2 linked regions of the Bradyrhizobium diazoefficiens genome follow. The protein of the gene in region 1 interacts with the protein of each later gene in a pairwise test. Links are inferred from orthologs where the notes say so. Each region holds a gene or a part of one and is shown in the gene's direction. Other genes may lie near its edges.

The links.
Region 2: the proteins of gyrB (region 1) and gyrA interact in binary tests that used the Escherichia coli proteins (3 or more experiments, as listed by UniProt). The link is inferred for Bradyrhizobium diazoefficiens from one-to-one orthologs.

The regions. Positions count from the first base shown.
Region 1 is NZ_CP067102.1:2,725-10,448, forward strand. What follows is about bases 1,424-4,495. They hold gyrB (DNA topoisomerase (ATP-hydrolyzing) subunit B), read left to right. Parts: upstream 1,424-1,777; coding sequence 1,778-4,213; downstream 4,214-4,495. Other genes in these bases: murA (UDP-N-acetylglucosamine 1-carboxyvinyltransferase), read left to right, coding at 4,484-4,495. In the rest of the region: dnaN (DNA polymerase III subunit beta), read left to right, coding at 1-93; DNA replication/repair protein RecF, read left to right, coding at 193-1,329; more of murA, read left to right, coding at 4,496-5,779; JJC00_RS00035 (DUF2867 domain-containing protein), read left to right, coding at 7,443-7,724. UniProt on the Escherichia coli protein: DNA gyrase negatively supercoils closed circular double-stranded DNA in an ATP-dependent manner to maintain chromosomes in an underwound state.
Region 2 is NZ_CP067102.1:4,303,647-4,311,584, forward strand. The notes cover bases 2,818-6,103. They hold gyrA (DNA gyrase subunit A), read left to right. Parts: upstream 2,818-3,170; coding sequence 3,171-5,903; downstream 5,904-6,103. Other genes in these bases: JJC00_RS20105 (DUF2306 domain-containing protein), read left to right, coding at 2,818-3,002; JJC00_RS20115 (potassium transporter Kup), read right to left, coding at 5,962-6,103. In the rest of the region: JJC00_RS20090 (outer membrane protein), read right to left, coding at 1-473; JJC00_RS20095 (outer membrane protein), read right to left, coding at 705-1,466; JJC00_RS20100 (single-stranded DNA-binding protein), read left to right, coding at 1,901-2,401; more of JJC00_RS20105, read left to right, coding at 2,604-2,817; more of JJC00_RS20115, read right to left, coding at 6,104-7,815. UniProt on the Escherichia coli protein: A type II topoisomerase that negatively supercoils closed circular double-stranded (ds) DNA in an ATP-dependent manner to maintain chromosomes in an underwound state.

The DNA.
Region 1 (7,724 bases):
ACGCTGAAGCTCGCCGACCCCGGCTCGCCGACCCTGGTGCAAGACCGCGACGACAAGAGCGCGCTGTATGTGCTGATGCCGATGCGGGTGTGAGGGGCTACCGGCCTCTCCACGCATTGACTACATCTGTCATGGCCGGGCATAGCCGTCCGAAGAGCGGCGCCGCTAACGCGCGCCCATGACGAAGAACTGATGACCCCCTCCCGCATTCATCGCCTGACGCTGACGCATTTTCGCAATTATCGGGCGGCGGGGCTCGAGACGACGGCTGACATGGTGGCGCTGGTCGGGCCGAACGGGGCGGGCAAGACCAATTGCATCGAGGCGATCTCGTTCCTATCGCCGGGGCGGGGCTTGAGGCGCGCCACGCTCGAGGACGTCGCCGACAACCAGGGCGATGGTTCCTGGGCCGTGTCGGCGCAGGTCGAGGGCGCGCTGGGACTTGCCACGCTCGGCACCGGCATCGAGCCGCCGGGCGCAGATAGCCCGGTCAGCCGGCGCGTCCGCATCGACCGCGAGCCGGTGAATTCGGCGGCCGCTTTCGGCGACCATATCCGCATGGTGTGGCTGACGCCGGCGATGGACGGGCTGTTCATGGGCGCGGCTTCCGAGCGGCGGCGCTTCTTCGACCGCCTGGTGCTCGCGCTCGACAGCGAGCATTCCAGCCGCATCAACGCGCTCGAACGTTCGCTGCGGTCGCGCAATCGCCTGCTCGAGACGCGCAATTACGACGACCATTGGTGTGACGCGATCGAACGCGAGACCGCCGAGCTCGCGGTCGCGGTCGCCGCAACGCGCGGCCAGACCGCGGCACGCCTGACCGGCATGCTCAACGCGCGCGCACAGCAATCCGCATTTCCCTCCGCTCAAATTGCGCTCGACGGCTGGATGGAGAATGCGTTGCTGACCGAGACCGCGACGTCGGTCGAGGATCGCTACCGCCAGATCCTGCGTGACAACCGCCCTCGCGACGCCATCGCCGGCCGCACCACCGACGGCCCGCATCTCACCGATCTCCAGGTGATTTACGCGCCGAAGAGCATGCCGGCGCGCGACGCCTCGACCGGCGAGCAGAAGGCGCTGCTGATCGGGCTGGTGCTGGCGCATGCAACGCTGGTCGCCGAGATGACCGGCATCGTGCCGCTGCTCTTGCTCGACGAGGTCGTCGCCCATCTCGACCCGAACCGCCGCGCCGCGCTGTTCGACGAGCTGCGCAAGCTCGGCGCGCAGGTGTGGCTGACCGGCGCGGACCCGGCCGCCTTTGCCGAGATCGGCGCCGGCGGCGAGGTGTTTGACGTCGAGAGCGGACGCGTTTCCGCCCGACGCTAGGCGTCGTCATTGAACCTGCCTTGTTCAGGTCGCGACTAGCTCAATGAGGCCGCGCCGGCGGTGTCGCAGCCGTTGCAATCGCGCAATCGAAACGCGCGACATCCTTGGAGAGAGACCATGACGACGGTAAGGCACGGGGCGAAAGTCTCGGCACGATGGCGGCTGTCCGTGTGCGGCCTCGCACTCTTCCGAAACAGCGCTCCGGAACGCCTTGCCCGCCCCCGCAAAATCCACGCCTTTGGAGCCTGAAAACACCCCTCGAATCGGGCTTTTCGCGAGCTCCAAAACCGGCCTTCGCGCGGCTTGAAAACCGGCCAAAAAACCCTATCTGCTCAAAGGGTTGCTAGAGGACACTTTGCGCTAGGCGCAACCCCTCTTTCATGGCACAAATAGCATCCAATCAGCGCCTTTTGCGCGGCTGATTCGGACGACATCTCGAAGGCCTCTCATGACAGAACCTGCTCGGCAGACGCCTGCCGAAAACGAGCCCTCAAATCCGAGCGATTACGGGGCGGAATCGATCCGCGTGCTCAAGGGGCTCGATGCCGTCCGCAAGCGTCCGGGCATGTATATCGGCGACACCGATGACGGCTCGGGCCTGCACCACATGGTCTACGAGGTCGTCGACAACGCGATCGACGAAGCGCTGGCGGGCCACGCCTCGCGCGTCGACGTCGTGCTCAACGCCGACAATTCCGTCACCGTGCGCGACGACGGCCGCGGCATTCCGGTCGACATCCACAAGGGCGAAGGCATTTCGGCGGCCGAGGTCATCATGACCCAGCTCCATGCCGGCGGAAAATTCGACCAGAACTCCTACAAGGTTTCCGGCGGCCTGCACGGCGTCGGCGTCTCCGTCGTCAACGCGCTGTCGAGCAAGCTGGGCTTGCGCATCTGGCGCGATGACAAGGAGCACTACATCGAGTTCGCCCATGGCGATGCCGTTGCACCGCTGAAGGTCGTCGGCGATGCGCCGGGCCGGCGCGGCACCGAGGTGACGTTCCAGGCCTCGACCGAAACCTTCAAGAACATCGAGTATGATTTCGCCACGCTGGAGCACCGGCTGCGCGAGCTTGCCTTCCTCAATTCCGGCGTCAACATCGCGCTCTCCGACATGCGTCATGCGGTCGAGAAGCGCGAGGAGATGCACTATTCCGGCGGCGTCGAGGAATTCGTCAAATATCTCGACCGCAACAAAAAGGCGATCGTGCCGGCACCGATCATGGTGCGCGCAGAGGCCAATGGCATCGGCGTCGAGGCCGCATTGTGGTGGAACGACAGCTACCATGAGAACGTGCTGTGCTTCACCAACAACATCCCGCAGCGTGACGGCGGCACCCATCTCGCCGGCTTCCGGGGCGCGCTGACACGCCAGGTCAACGGCTATGCCGAGGCTAATGCGAAAAGGGAAAAGATCGCGCTGACCGGCGACGACTGCCGTGAAGGCCTCACCGCCGTACTCTCGGTGAAGGTGCCCGACCCGAAATTCTCGTCGCAGACCAAGGACAAGCTGGTGTCCTCGGAAGTGCGCCCCGTGGTCGAGAACGTCCTCAACGAGGCGCTCCAGGCCTGGTTCGAGGAGCATCCCTCGGAAGCCAAGATGATCGTCGGCAAGGTGATCCAGGCCGCCGCCGCCCGCGAAGCGGCGCGAAAAGCGCGCGAGCTCACGCGCAAGAGCCCGCTGTCGGTCTCCTCGCTGCCCGGCAAGCTCGCCGACTGCCAGGAAAAGGATCCGGCCAAGTCCGAACTCTTCATCGTCGAGGGTGACTCGGCAGGCGGCAGCGCCAAGCAGGGCCGCAACCGCGAATTCCAGGCGGTGCTGCCGCTGCGCGGCAAGATCCTCAACGTGGAACGCGTGCGCCCCGACAAGATGCTGGGAAGCGAGCAGATCGGCACGCTGATCACCGCGCTCGGCACCGGCATCAGCGACGAGTTCTCGATCGAGAAGCTGCGCTATCACAAGATCATCGTGATGACGGACGCCGACGTCGACGGCGCCCACATCCGCACGCTGCTGCTGACATTCTTCTACAGGCAGATGCGCGACATCATCGACGGCGGCTATCTCTATATCGCGCAGCCGCCGCTTTATAAGGTCAACCGTGGCAAGTCCGAGCAGTATCTGAAGGACGAGCGGGCGCTGGAAGACTATCTGATCGACACCGGGCTCGACGACTGCGTGTTCATTCCCGGCAACGGCGGCGATCGCACCGGCCGCGATTTGCGTTCACTGGTCGACGACGCCCGCGTCGTCCGCAGCATCCTGCGCAACCTCCACAGCCGCTACAATCGCAAGGTGATCGAGCAGGCCGCCATCACCGGCGTGCTCAACAAGGCGATCTACGGCGATCCTGGGAAGGCCGCAGCAGCGGCGCAATACATCGCCGGTCGGCTGGACAACCAGGCCGAGGAGGTCGAGCGCGGCTGGGGCGGTCAGTACGTGGAAGGTCAGGGCTTCCTGTTCGAGCGCACGGTGCGCGGCGTCAAGGAAGTCGCCTTGATCGACGACGCTTTCCTGGGTTCGGTCGAAGCCCGCAAGCTCGACGAGTACACGGTGAAGCTCCAGGACGTTTATGCCCGCCCCGGCAATCTGCGGCGCAAGGACGTGGAGCACATGGTCTACGGGCCGGTTGATTTGTTCGAGGCCGTCACCGACGCGGGCCGCAAGGGCGTTGCGCTACAGCGCTACAAAGGGCTGGGCGAGATGAACCCGGAACAGCTCTGGGAGACGACGCTGGATGTCAATGCGCGCTCACTGCTCCAGGTGAAGGTCAAGGAGGTCGACGAGGCCGACGACATCTTCACCAAGCTGATGGGCGACGTCGTCGAGCCGCGCCGCGACTTCATCCAAGAACATTCGCTCAGCGCGACGATCGATATCTGAGGCTTGCTGCGCCTCTCCCGCTTGCGGGAGAGGCCGCCGCGCTCGCAGAGCGCGGCGGGTGAGGGCTTTCTTCTCGCGGGGATATTCGCCGTAGATTTCGATAATCCCACTGCGGAGAGACCCTCTCCCCAGCCCTCCCCCGCAAGCGAGGGAGGGAGCGCACCTCCTTCGTGGCAGCCAGCAAGCCCGAATTGCTACCGCGCCCAATTCTCGGTAGTTTCCGCCTCCAAAGCAGCCCCGCCCCCACACCAAAGACAGCGAGAAATCTCAGTGGCGCCCATCCAATACATCGTCGAGGGCGGTCAGCGGCTCTCGGGCTCGATTGAGCCGGCCGGCAACAAGAACTCGGCGCTGCCGATCATCGCGGCCGCGCTGCTCACCGAGCATCCGGTGACGCTGGAGAACGTGCCGCGGATCCGCGACACCGAGACGCTGGTCGAGCTGATCCGCTCGGTCGGCGCGTCGGCCGAATGGACCGCCCGCAACACGCTTCACATCCACGCCAAGAGCATTCGCGCCGCCGATCTCGATCCCGAGCTCTGCGTCCGCATCCGCGCCTCGATCCTGCTCGCGGGCCCTCTGCTCGCGCGTTGCGGCGAGGTGATGCTGCCGCCGCCCGGCGGCGACGTCATCGGCCGGCGCCGGCTCGACACCCATGTGCTCGCGCTGGAGCAGTTAGGAGCCAAAGTCACGGCAACCGACCGCCTCGAATTCCGTGCGCCAAAACTCACCGGTGCCGACGTGTTCCTGGACGAGCCGAGCGTCACTGCGACCGAGAACGCGCTGGTCGCGGCGGTTGCCGCCGACGGCGTCACCCATCTACGCAACGTGGCCTCCGAGCCGCATGTGCAGGACCTCGCCAATTTCCTGGTCGCGCTCGGTGCGAAGATCGAGGGCATCGGCACCAACACCATGATCGTGCATGGACCGGCGACGCTGGGGGAAACGACCTACAGGATTCAGCCCGACCATATCGAGGTCGGCTCGCTGATCGGCCTTTCCGCCGTGACGCGCTCGCCCTTGCGCGTCGTGCGCGCCGGCGTCGAGCATCTGCGCTCGATCCGCATGGGTTTCGAGCGGCTCGGCATCGTCTGCCGCGTCGAGGGCGACGACCTCATCGTGCCGTCGAACCAGACGCTGAAGATCCAGGATGACTTTGGCGGCCACGTGCCGAAGCTGGAGGACCAGCCCTGGCCGGCCTTCCCGGCCGATCTGATGTCGATCGCGATCGTCACCGCCACGCAGTGCGAAGGCGTGATCCTGATGTTCGAGAAGATGTTCGAATCGCGGATGTTCTTCGTCGACAAGCTGATCGGGATGGGCGCGCGCATCGTGCTGTGCGATCCGCATCGCGCCATCATCGCAGGCCCCAGCCGGCTGCATGGCGCGACGCTGAGCTCGCCCGACATCCGCGCCGGCATGGCGATGCTGCTCGCCGCGGTCTGCGCCGAGGGCACCTCCACCATCAACAACGCCGACCAGATCGAGCGTGGCTATGAGCGTATCGACGAAAGGCTCAACGCACTGGGTGCGAAGATCCGGCGCGTGCCGGAACGGAAGGGGTGAGGTTCTTTCCTTCCTTCTCCCCTTGTGGGGGAAGGTGGCGCGCTTAGCGGGGCATCTCTCCGCGACCACAGTATCGTAGGGTGGGCAAAGCCACCGGGTCGCGCGAATGCGCGCCCGATGACAGGCTCCGCGTGCCCACCGCTTTTGTTGCGGAGTTGGGTAGATGGTGGGCACGGCGCAAGTGCGCCTTTGCCCACTCTACGATTCTGCGCGCTGCGCCGCGTCGAGGACACGAGAGCCATGTTTTCGACGTGCGGCCGTGCTATTGACGCCGCCATGCTCGACACTGTCCAACCTCATCCGCCGCCGCAAACCGGCGTGCCGCAAAGCCATCTCGCGCAAGAGTTCGTCGAGACGCTGCGGCTGGCCGTGCCGATGATGCTGACGCAGCTCGGGCAGATCGCGATGATCACGAGCGATCTCGTCCTGATCGGAAGGCTCGGCGAGGATGCGGTCGCCGCTGCGGCACTTGCGCACACCGTCTATTTCGTCAGCTTCACCTTCGGGCTTGGATTGATGGCTGCGGTGTCGCCGCTGGCGGCCCAAGCGTTCGGCGCCGGCGACGTCAGACGCATCCGCCTTTCCTTGCGCGTCGGCCTGTGGGTCGCGCTGCTGATCTCGCTGCCGATGATGGCCTCGCCGCTCTACGGCGAGCACATACTGATGGCGCTCGGGCAGGCGCCGCATTCGGCCGCGCTCGCGCAACGCTACCTGAACGGCCTCGCCTGGGGCATCGCGCCGGCACTCGGCTTCATCGCGCTGCGCAGCATGATGAGCGCCGTGAACCGGCCGCGCCGCTGTGGATCACGCTCGCGGCGATCCCGGCGAATTTCGCGCTGGTCTACTGCCTGATTCATGGCCTGTTCGGCCTGCCGGAGCTCGGTCTGTTCGGCGCGGGGCTGGCGACGACGCTCGTCAATCTCGGCACCTTCATCGCCGCGCTCGTCATCGCGGCGTGGCGCAAGCCGTTCGCCGACTATCATCCGCTGGCCCATCTGTGGCGGATCGACTGGCCCTTGATGCGGCAGCTGATCGCGATCGGCGCGCCGATCTCGTTCTCGCTCCTGCTGGAATACGGTCTGTTCTCTTCGGCCGCGCTGTTGATGGGGCTGATCTCGACCACCGCGTTGGCCGCGCACCAGATCGCGCTCCAGGTCACGGCCGTTCTGTTCATGGTCCCGCTCGGCATCGGCATGGCCGCGACGGTGCGGGTCGGCCATGCCTTCGGCCGTAACGAGCCGGCCGGCGTCCGGCGCGCGGGCCTCGTCGCAGCGGTGCTCGGGATCGCGTTCGTCGCAGGCCTGACGGTTGCCATCATCCTCGGCCGCTATGAGCTCGGGCGGCTGTTCTTCGGCCGCAGCGAGGCCAGCGCGCCGACCGTCGAGCTGACCGCAGCACTTTTGCTGGTCGGCGCAACCTTCTTCATCGCCGATGCACTGCAGACCATCATGGGCGGTGCGCTGCGCGGCATCAATGACACAAGGATGACACTGGCGTTCGCGGCGATCGGCTATTGGTGCGTCGGCTTCCCCATTGCCTGGGCGCTGGCTTTCCACGCCGGCCTCGGCGCTGTCGGCGTCTGGACCGGACTATCGATCGGATCGTTCGTCTATGCCGGCCTATTGATCTTGCGCTTCCGGATGCTGACGCGCAGACTGTCGGGATGACAGGACCCGTTCGCGAAATCACCCCTGATGTCGATGCCGGCACGGTGCTATCAGGCGCCCAGTTCATCGACGCGTTTCGTGTGAAGGTCGGCACGACGCAATTGAGTGCCCGCGAGGCCTGCACCCGAATGATGCTGCACGGGCCACGCTGGATCGATGCGCTGACGCGCTTGCGCAACATCCTGGTGAAACCCTTGGGACTGAAGACATCGGGCGAAGGTGCTCCGGCTCCGCACGGGATGATCGGGCTGTTTCCAGTGCTGAGCGAAACACCGGAG
Region 2 (7,938 bases), 4.3 Mb from region 1 along the record:
GTGACGGCCGCGCCGCCCTTCACGTACCAGAGCACGTTGTTCCAAGCGTAACCGACTTGACCGGTGAAGAGGCCGATGGCGTCGATCTTGGTATTGTTCACCAGCGGGAAAAAAGCGGCCGGCGTGCTTGTGTTCGAGCCCTTCAGATCAGCCCAATCACCCTGCGCTTCGACGCCGAACACCCAAGCGGCGGACTGCCACCGATAACCGATTTGACCGCCGGCGAGAGCGCCGGTCGCATCATGGCAACCCTCGCTCGTCGTGGGGACGGCAGCACCGCCGACGCTGGTCGTGTCCCAGCAATTGTGGCTCGAGCCGCCACCGGCATTGGCGCCGATGTAGAAGCCGGTCCAATTGTAGACGGAAGCCACGGCCACCGGAGCCTTGGTGTAGGGGCGAGCCGCCAGATCGGCAGCCGAAGCGGCGCCAGTGAGGGCGAGCAGACAGGCCGAAGCCAAGAAAATCTTTTTCATATTCAACAAATCCCAGTCCCAGTTTCTGTTTTGGACTTCCGTGCGTCGGAAGCAGAATCGGACGCTGTGGTCCAACTGATGACGTGCTTACACGATTGAAGCCGCAAGTTGCGTCTCCCAAAAGTCACAACGGGTGCAAAATGTGGCATTCGCTGACCTAAAGTTCCCATCGGGAACCAGCAACAAAAAGGCCGGCACAAGGCCGGCCTTTCTCGAATGATTTCAGGGGGATCAGTACTTCGCGATCATCGGGCCGCCCCAGCGGTAGTTCAGGCGGACGAGGCCCATATCGACGTCCTGGCCGATCCGTTCGGTCTGGACGAAAGCCCCGCCCAAGGTGAAATCGACGTTACGATGGCCAAGGAAAATGTGGTCGTACTCGACGCCAACCGACCAGTTCGGGGTGAAGCCAAATTCGAGACCTGCGCCAACCGTTCCGCCCCATCGAGTTTCGCGGGCCGAACCAAAGATGCCGCCTGCACCCACGAATCCAGGTGCGACGGCGAGGTCGTACTTGTCGGCCACGACCGCGCCGCCGCCTTTCACGTAGACCAAGACGTTGTTCCACGCATAGCCGATTTGGCCTGTAATCAGGCCGAAGGCATCGATCCTTGAACGGTTCTCCTGACCCAGGGCCGTCGGGCTAATATTGCTTCCGCTGAAGTCCGCCCAGTTGCCTTGGCCTTCGAAGCCAAACACCCACTGGCTGGACTGCCAGCGATAGCCGACCTGGCCACCCACCGTGCCGCCGGTTGCGTTATGGCAGCCGTCGGTGATCAGCGCGCCTGCTACCGGCGTCACGAAGTCCCAGCAATTGCGGCTCGATCCGCCACCGCCGTTGATGCCGATGTAGAAGCCGCTCCAGTCGTAGATGGTGGCGATCATCGGCGCCGGCGCTTTGGTGTAGGGACGCGCCGCAAGATCCGCCGCGCTCGCGGGCGCGGACAGGCCAAACACAACCATACCGATAGTACTAAACAGAATTTTCTTCATTGCAGTCTCCCCAGTTTTGTCCGCTCAAGAAGCCCCGAGGCGGTCAATCAGGCGTGACGCCCATAAGAACCAATTCCGAGGCAACTGTAGCGCCCTCCGGAGGTAGAGTCCGTCTCCGGAATGCAACAGTTGCGGGTCAATTGAAGGTGCGCGTAACTTGATGAATGTTAGGTGCTTTTTCTGCTTCTAAGGAACTCGGCGAGGTTCCTATGCATCGCGCGGTGAAGAGCGGCACGGGAACCGGCGTGCGGACTCTGCAGCGAACAATTTCGACAGGAACAAATCTGGAACAAATGTTCAGCCGATGCTATATGTGGGGATAACCGAGGGCGTGGCGGGCCGATCGGCGCCTGTAAGCGTATAGGGTCGGCCCAACAGGCGACAGCGCGGGCGCGCCTTTTCGAAATTCAGTGCATTTGGAGTGGAGAGCGGCGATGGCGGGAAGCGTCAACAAGGTCATTCTGGTTGGAAATCTCGGCAAGGATCCCGAAATCCGCCGCACCCAGGACGGGCGGCCGATCGCGAATCTGAGCATCGCCACATCGGAGACCTGGCGCGACAAGAACAGCGGCGAACGCAAGGAAAAGACCGAGTGGCATCGCGTGGTAATCTTCAATGAAGGTCTCTGCAAGGTCGCCGAGCAGTACCTGAAGAAGGGCGCCAAGGTTTACATCGAGGGCGCGCTCCAGACCCGCAAATGGACCGACCAGAGCGGCGTGGAGAAGTACTCCACCGAGGTCGTGCTCCAAGGCTTCAACTCGACCCTGACGATGCTCGACGGCCGCGGCGGTGGCGGGGGAGGCGGCAGCTTCGGCGACGAGCCGGGCGGCGATTTCGGCTCCTCCGGTCCCGTCAGCAGCGCACCGCGCCGTGCCGTGGCCGCAGGCACCGGCGGTGGCCGCAACAACGACATGGACGACGACATCCCGTTCTGAGGCGGGACGGGCGCTTCATTCCGGACTTTGCCGGTGCTCGCGTAAAGCGGCAGGATTTCTTACCAATTGACGGGCGAAGCTCGGTTTTCCCGGGCTGGCCTCGTATGCTGCCTAAAGCCTTTGACGGGTCGCAATGTGAATGGTATTAACTTTATGTTAATCCTATTCACATGGTTGGTTCCCGATCGGAGGATGCGCCCCCATGAACCTCGCGCCGCTGCTTGACGCTGCTCCGGCGATCCCGCTGCACGCCTTCGCGGCGATGGCGGCCTTCGTGCTTGGTATCGTCCAGTTCGCCGCGCCCAAGGGCACGCTGCCCCATCGGACGTTCGGCTGGATTTGGGTGGCGCTGATGGCCGTGGTGGCGGCCTCGTCGTTCTGGATCCACCAGATCCGCCTGGTCGGGCCGTTCAGCCCGATCCACCTCCTGTCGATCTTCACGCTGCTGATGCTGCCGCTGGCGGTGTGGCGGGCCCACACGCATCGCGTGACCGATCACCGTCGCATCATGATCCTGCTCTTCACCGGTGCGCTGGTCGTGGCGGGACTGTTCACGCTGGTGCCCGGCCGGATCATGCACCAGGTGCTTTTCGGGGCATAATCGACGGTTGCGGGTGGCTCGTTCCGGTGTCGCTGATGACGGTGGCGAGAAGGGCGTAAGTCTCTGGAAAAACAAACGGAAAAACCGCTTCCCAAGAGCTCGCAAGGGTGGTTATCAGGGCCTCGATGCGCTATATGATTCCCAGATAAAAACTCACCGGATTCCCCCTTGGCCGACGACGACAACAAGAAGCCCGGCGATGAGCCGGAGCGCTCGGATATTCGCCCCGTCTCCATCTTCGAGGAGATGAAGAAGTCGTATCTCGACTACGCCATGAGCGTGATCGTGGCGCGCGCGCTGCCTGATGCCCGCGACGGTCTGAAGCCGGTGCATCGCCGCATCCTCTACTCGATGAACGAGCAGGGGCACACGCCCGACAAGAAGTACGTCAAATCCGCCCGCGTGGTCGGCGACGTCATCGGTAAGTATCACCCGCACGGCGACCAGTCGATCTACGACGCCATGGTCCGCATGGCGCAGGACTTCTCGATGCGCGTGCCGCTGATCGACGGCCAGGGCAATTTCGGTTCCGTCGACGGCGATCCCCCAGCCGCCTATCGTTACACCGAAGCGCGCCTGACCAAGGCGGCGCTGGCGCTGTTGGCCGATATCGACAAGGACACCGTCGACTTCCAGCCGAACTACGACAACAACGAGACCGAGCCGTCGGTTCTTCCGGCCAAGTTCCCGAACCTTCTGGTCAACGGTGCGGGCGGCATCGCGGTCGGCATGGCGACCAACATCCCGCCGCACAATCTCGGCGAAGTCATCGACGCCTGCGTTGCGTTGATCGACAACCCCGCACTGACCATCGACGAGCTCATCAACATCGTGCCGGGACCGGATTTCCCGACCGGCGGCGTCATTCTCGGACGGGCGGGCATCCGCGCCGCCTATCACCTCGGCCGTGGCTCGATCGTCATGCGCGGCAAGGTCGCGATCGAGACCATCCGCAAGGAGCGCGAGGCGCTCATCATCACCGAGATTCCCTACCAGGTGAACAAGGCGACGATGGTCGAGCGCATCGCCGAGCTGGTCAAGGAAAAGAAGATCGAGGGCATCGGCGACCTGCGCGATGAATCGGACCGCGAAGGCTATCGCGTCGTGATCGAATTGAAACGCGACGCCGTGCCGGATGTGGTGCTGAACCAGTTGTATCGGTTCACGCCGCTGCAGACGAGCTTCGGCGTCAACATGGTGGCCCTCGACAGCGGCCGTCCGCGGATCATGCATCTGAAGGACCTGCTGGCCATCTTCGTCGACTTCCGTGAACGGGTCGTCACGCGGCGCACCAAGTATCTGCTCGCCAAGGCGCGCGATCGCGCCCATATCCTGGTCGGTCTGGCGATCGCGGTCGCCAATATCGACGAGATGATCCGCGTCATCCGGACCTCACCCGACCCGACCACCGCGCGCGACACCCTGATGTCGCGCGACTGGCCGGCCCGGGACGTCGAGGACATGCTGACGCTGATCGACGATCCACGCCACCGCATCAGCGAGGACGGCACGATCCGGCTGTCGATGGAACAGGCGAGAGCCATTCTCGATCTGCGCCTCCAACGCCTCACCGCGCTTGGCCGTGACGAAATCCGCGACGAGCTCGACAAGCTCGCCGGTGAGATCGCCGACTATCTCGACATCCTACGCTCGCGCGAGCGCGTGCTGGGGATCATCAAGACCGAGCTCGCCGAGGTGAAGGCCGAGTTCGCCACGCCGCGCCGCACCGTGATCATGGAGCAGGAAGGCGAGGTCGAGGACGAGGACCTGATCCAGCGTGAGGACATGGTCGTCACCGTGTCCCACGCCGGCTACGTCAAGCGCGTGCCGCTGTCGGCCTATCGGGCGCAACGCCGCGGCGGCAAGGGCCGCGCCGGCATGCAGACCCGCGACGAGGATTTCGTCAGCCGTCTGTTCGTGGCCTCCACGCATACTCCGGTGCTGTTCTTCTCGTCCCGCGGCCAGGTCTACAAGGAGAAGGTCTGGCGGCTGCCGATGGCGGCGCCGAACGCGCGCGGCAAGGCGCTGATCAACATCCTGCCGCTGGAGCAGGGCGAGCGCATCACCACTATCATGCCGCTGCCGGAGGATGAGTCGACCTGGGCCAACCTCGACGTGATGTTCGCCACGACAGGCGGTAACGTCCGGCGCAACAAGCTGTCCGACTTCGTCGACGTCCGCCGCTCCGGCATCATCGCCATGAAGCTCGACGACAACGAGGCAATCGTCGACGTGCAGATCTGCACCGAGCGCGACGACGTGCTGCTGACCGGCGCCGGCGGCCAGTGCATCCGCTTCGCTGTCCCTGACGTGCGCGTGTTCACCGGGCGCACCTCGATGGGCGTGCGCGGCATCGCGCTTGGCGACGGCGACAAGGTGATTTCGCTGGCGATCCTGCGCCATGTCGAGACCACTTCGGACGAGCGGTCGGCCTACCTGAAGATGCGCCGCGCCGTCGCTGGCGAAGCCGCGACGGAAGAGGCTGCGGTGGACGCCGAGGCCGAGGAAACCTCCGGCAGCTTCCAGCTCCCGCAGGAGCGCTATGCCGAGATGTCGGCGGCCGAGCAGGTCGTGCTGACCGTCTCCGTCAACGGCTATGGCAAGCGGACCTCGTCCTACGAGTACCGCACCACGGGTCGCGGCGGCAAAGGCATCGTCGCCATGAGCGTCAACAATCGCAACGGCAATCTCGTCGCGTCCTTCCCCGTTGAGGATGCGGATCAAATCATGCTGGTCACCGACAAGGGCCAGCTGATCCGCTGCCCGGTCGAAGGCATCCGCATCGCCGGCCGCTCGACCCAGGGCGTGATCGTGTTCGACACCGCTGAGGACGAGCACGTGGTGTCGGTCGAGCACATCACGGAAGAGGCCGAGAGCGGAAACGGGGCGAATGGCGAATAGGGAGTAGCGAATATGCCTTGCTACTCCATTCGCTAATCGCCACTCGCTATTCGCGACATTAGATCTCCAGCTCCGTGCCGAACTCCACGACCTGCTTGGTCGGCACGCCGAAGAATGCCGCCGAGCGTTCGGCGTTGCGCTGAAGGAAGGCGAACAGGCCTTCGCGCCAGACCCACATGCCCGGAATGTCCTCGCTCGGGATGATGGTCTCGCGGCCGACATAATAGGTGATGTCGGAGAGGTCGATGCCGGGCAGCTTGCCCTGGCGGCAGGCGAGCGTCAGTCCCTCATAGATCGTCGGGTTCTGCATGAAGCCGTAATGCAGGATCACGCGGGTGATGCCGGTGATGATCTCGATCACCTCGTTCCGGTCCTGGTCGGCAACGTGAGGCAGCTCCTCGATCAGCACCGTGACGAGGATGACGCGTTCGTGCAGCACGTGGTTGTGCTTGACGAACTGCGTCAGCGCCAGCGGCACGCCGTTCGGCGCGGAGGCCAGGAATACCGCAGTCCCAGGCAGCCTTGCGCGGCACTTGTTCACCGCTGTCTCGATCAGGTCTTCCTCGGGTTGACGCAGCTTTCCGCGCGCGGCCTCGACCAGCTTCACACCGCTGCGCCAGGTCAGCATCAGGAAGGCGACGAAGGCGGCGAGCAGCAGCGGAAACCAGCCGCCCTCGAACAGCTTGATCGAGTTGGCGGAGAAGAAGATCACGTCGATCACGAAGAAGAAGCCGTTCACGGCGACCACGAGCCAGGGCGAATAGCCCCACTGGATCGCGACCAGTGCGGCGAGCAGCGTGGTGATCGCCATCAGCAGCGACACCGCGATACCATAAGCGCCGGCCAGTGCATCCGAGGTTCCGAAGCTTAGCACCGCGCCGAGCGTTGCGGCGGCGAGCAGCCAGTTCACCAGCGGCACGTAGATCTGGCCGATCGCGTCGCTGGTGGTGTGGCGGATCTGCATGCGCGGCAGGAAGCCGAGCTGGATCGATTGCTGGGTCAGCGAGAACACGCCGGAGATGATCGCCTGCGAGGCGATCACGGTCGCGACGGCCGAGAACGCGACCAGTCCGTAATGCAGGACGTCCGGGCAGAGCTGGAAGAACGGATTTTCGATCATCGTGGGATCGGTGATCAGAAGCGCGGCCTGGCCGAAATAATTCAGCACCAGCGCCGGCAGGCAGATCGCGAACCACGCGAGCCGGATCGGCAGGCGCCCGAAATGCCCCATGTCGGCATACATGGCTTCACCGCCGGTCACGGCGAGGAAGGCTGCGCCGAGGATCGCGAAGGAGACGTGGAAATCCTGGTGGATCAGGAAGTCGAACGCATAGAGCGGGCTGAGCGCCGCCAGCACGGCGGGCGCCTTGACGATGCCGTGGATGCCGAGCGCGGCGAGCACGAAGAACCAGGCCAGCATCACCGGTCCGAAGATGCGGCCGATGAAGCCCGCGCCCTGCTTCTGCATCATGAACAGGCCGACCAGGATGACGATGGTGATGGGCACCACCGCCGGCGCGAGCGAGGGGGCGTCGACCTTGAGGCCCTCGATGGCTGAGAGCACCGAGATCGCCGGCGTGATCGCGCCGTCGCCATAGAGCAGGGCCGCGCCGATCAGGCCGACCACCAGGAGATGCGCGCGCCAGGTACCTGGCTGGGCGTGACGGGCGTGCAGCAGTGCCAATAGCGCGACGATGCCGCCTTCGCCGCGGTTGTCCGCGCGCAGGATCAGCAGCGCATATTTCAGTGAGATGATCAGCAGCAGCGCCCAGAGGATGAGCGAGGCAACGCCCAGGACAGCCTCGGGAGTCACGGTACCGCCACGGGCGGCTGCCTTGGCGGCTTCCTTCAGGGCGTAGAGAGGGCTGGTGCCGATATCGCCATAGACCACCCCGAGGGCGCCCATGGTCATGGCAATCGGCAGAGGGTCGGGGTGATGGCCGGAAGCGACTGCGGGCGTACTGGACAAATGCGACCCCTCGATGGAATCGCGCCCGTCGGGCCATTCCGAGGGACGCGAGAGTCACACAGTCTG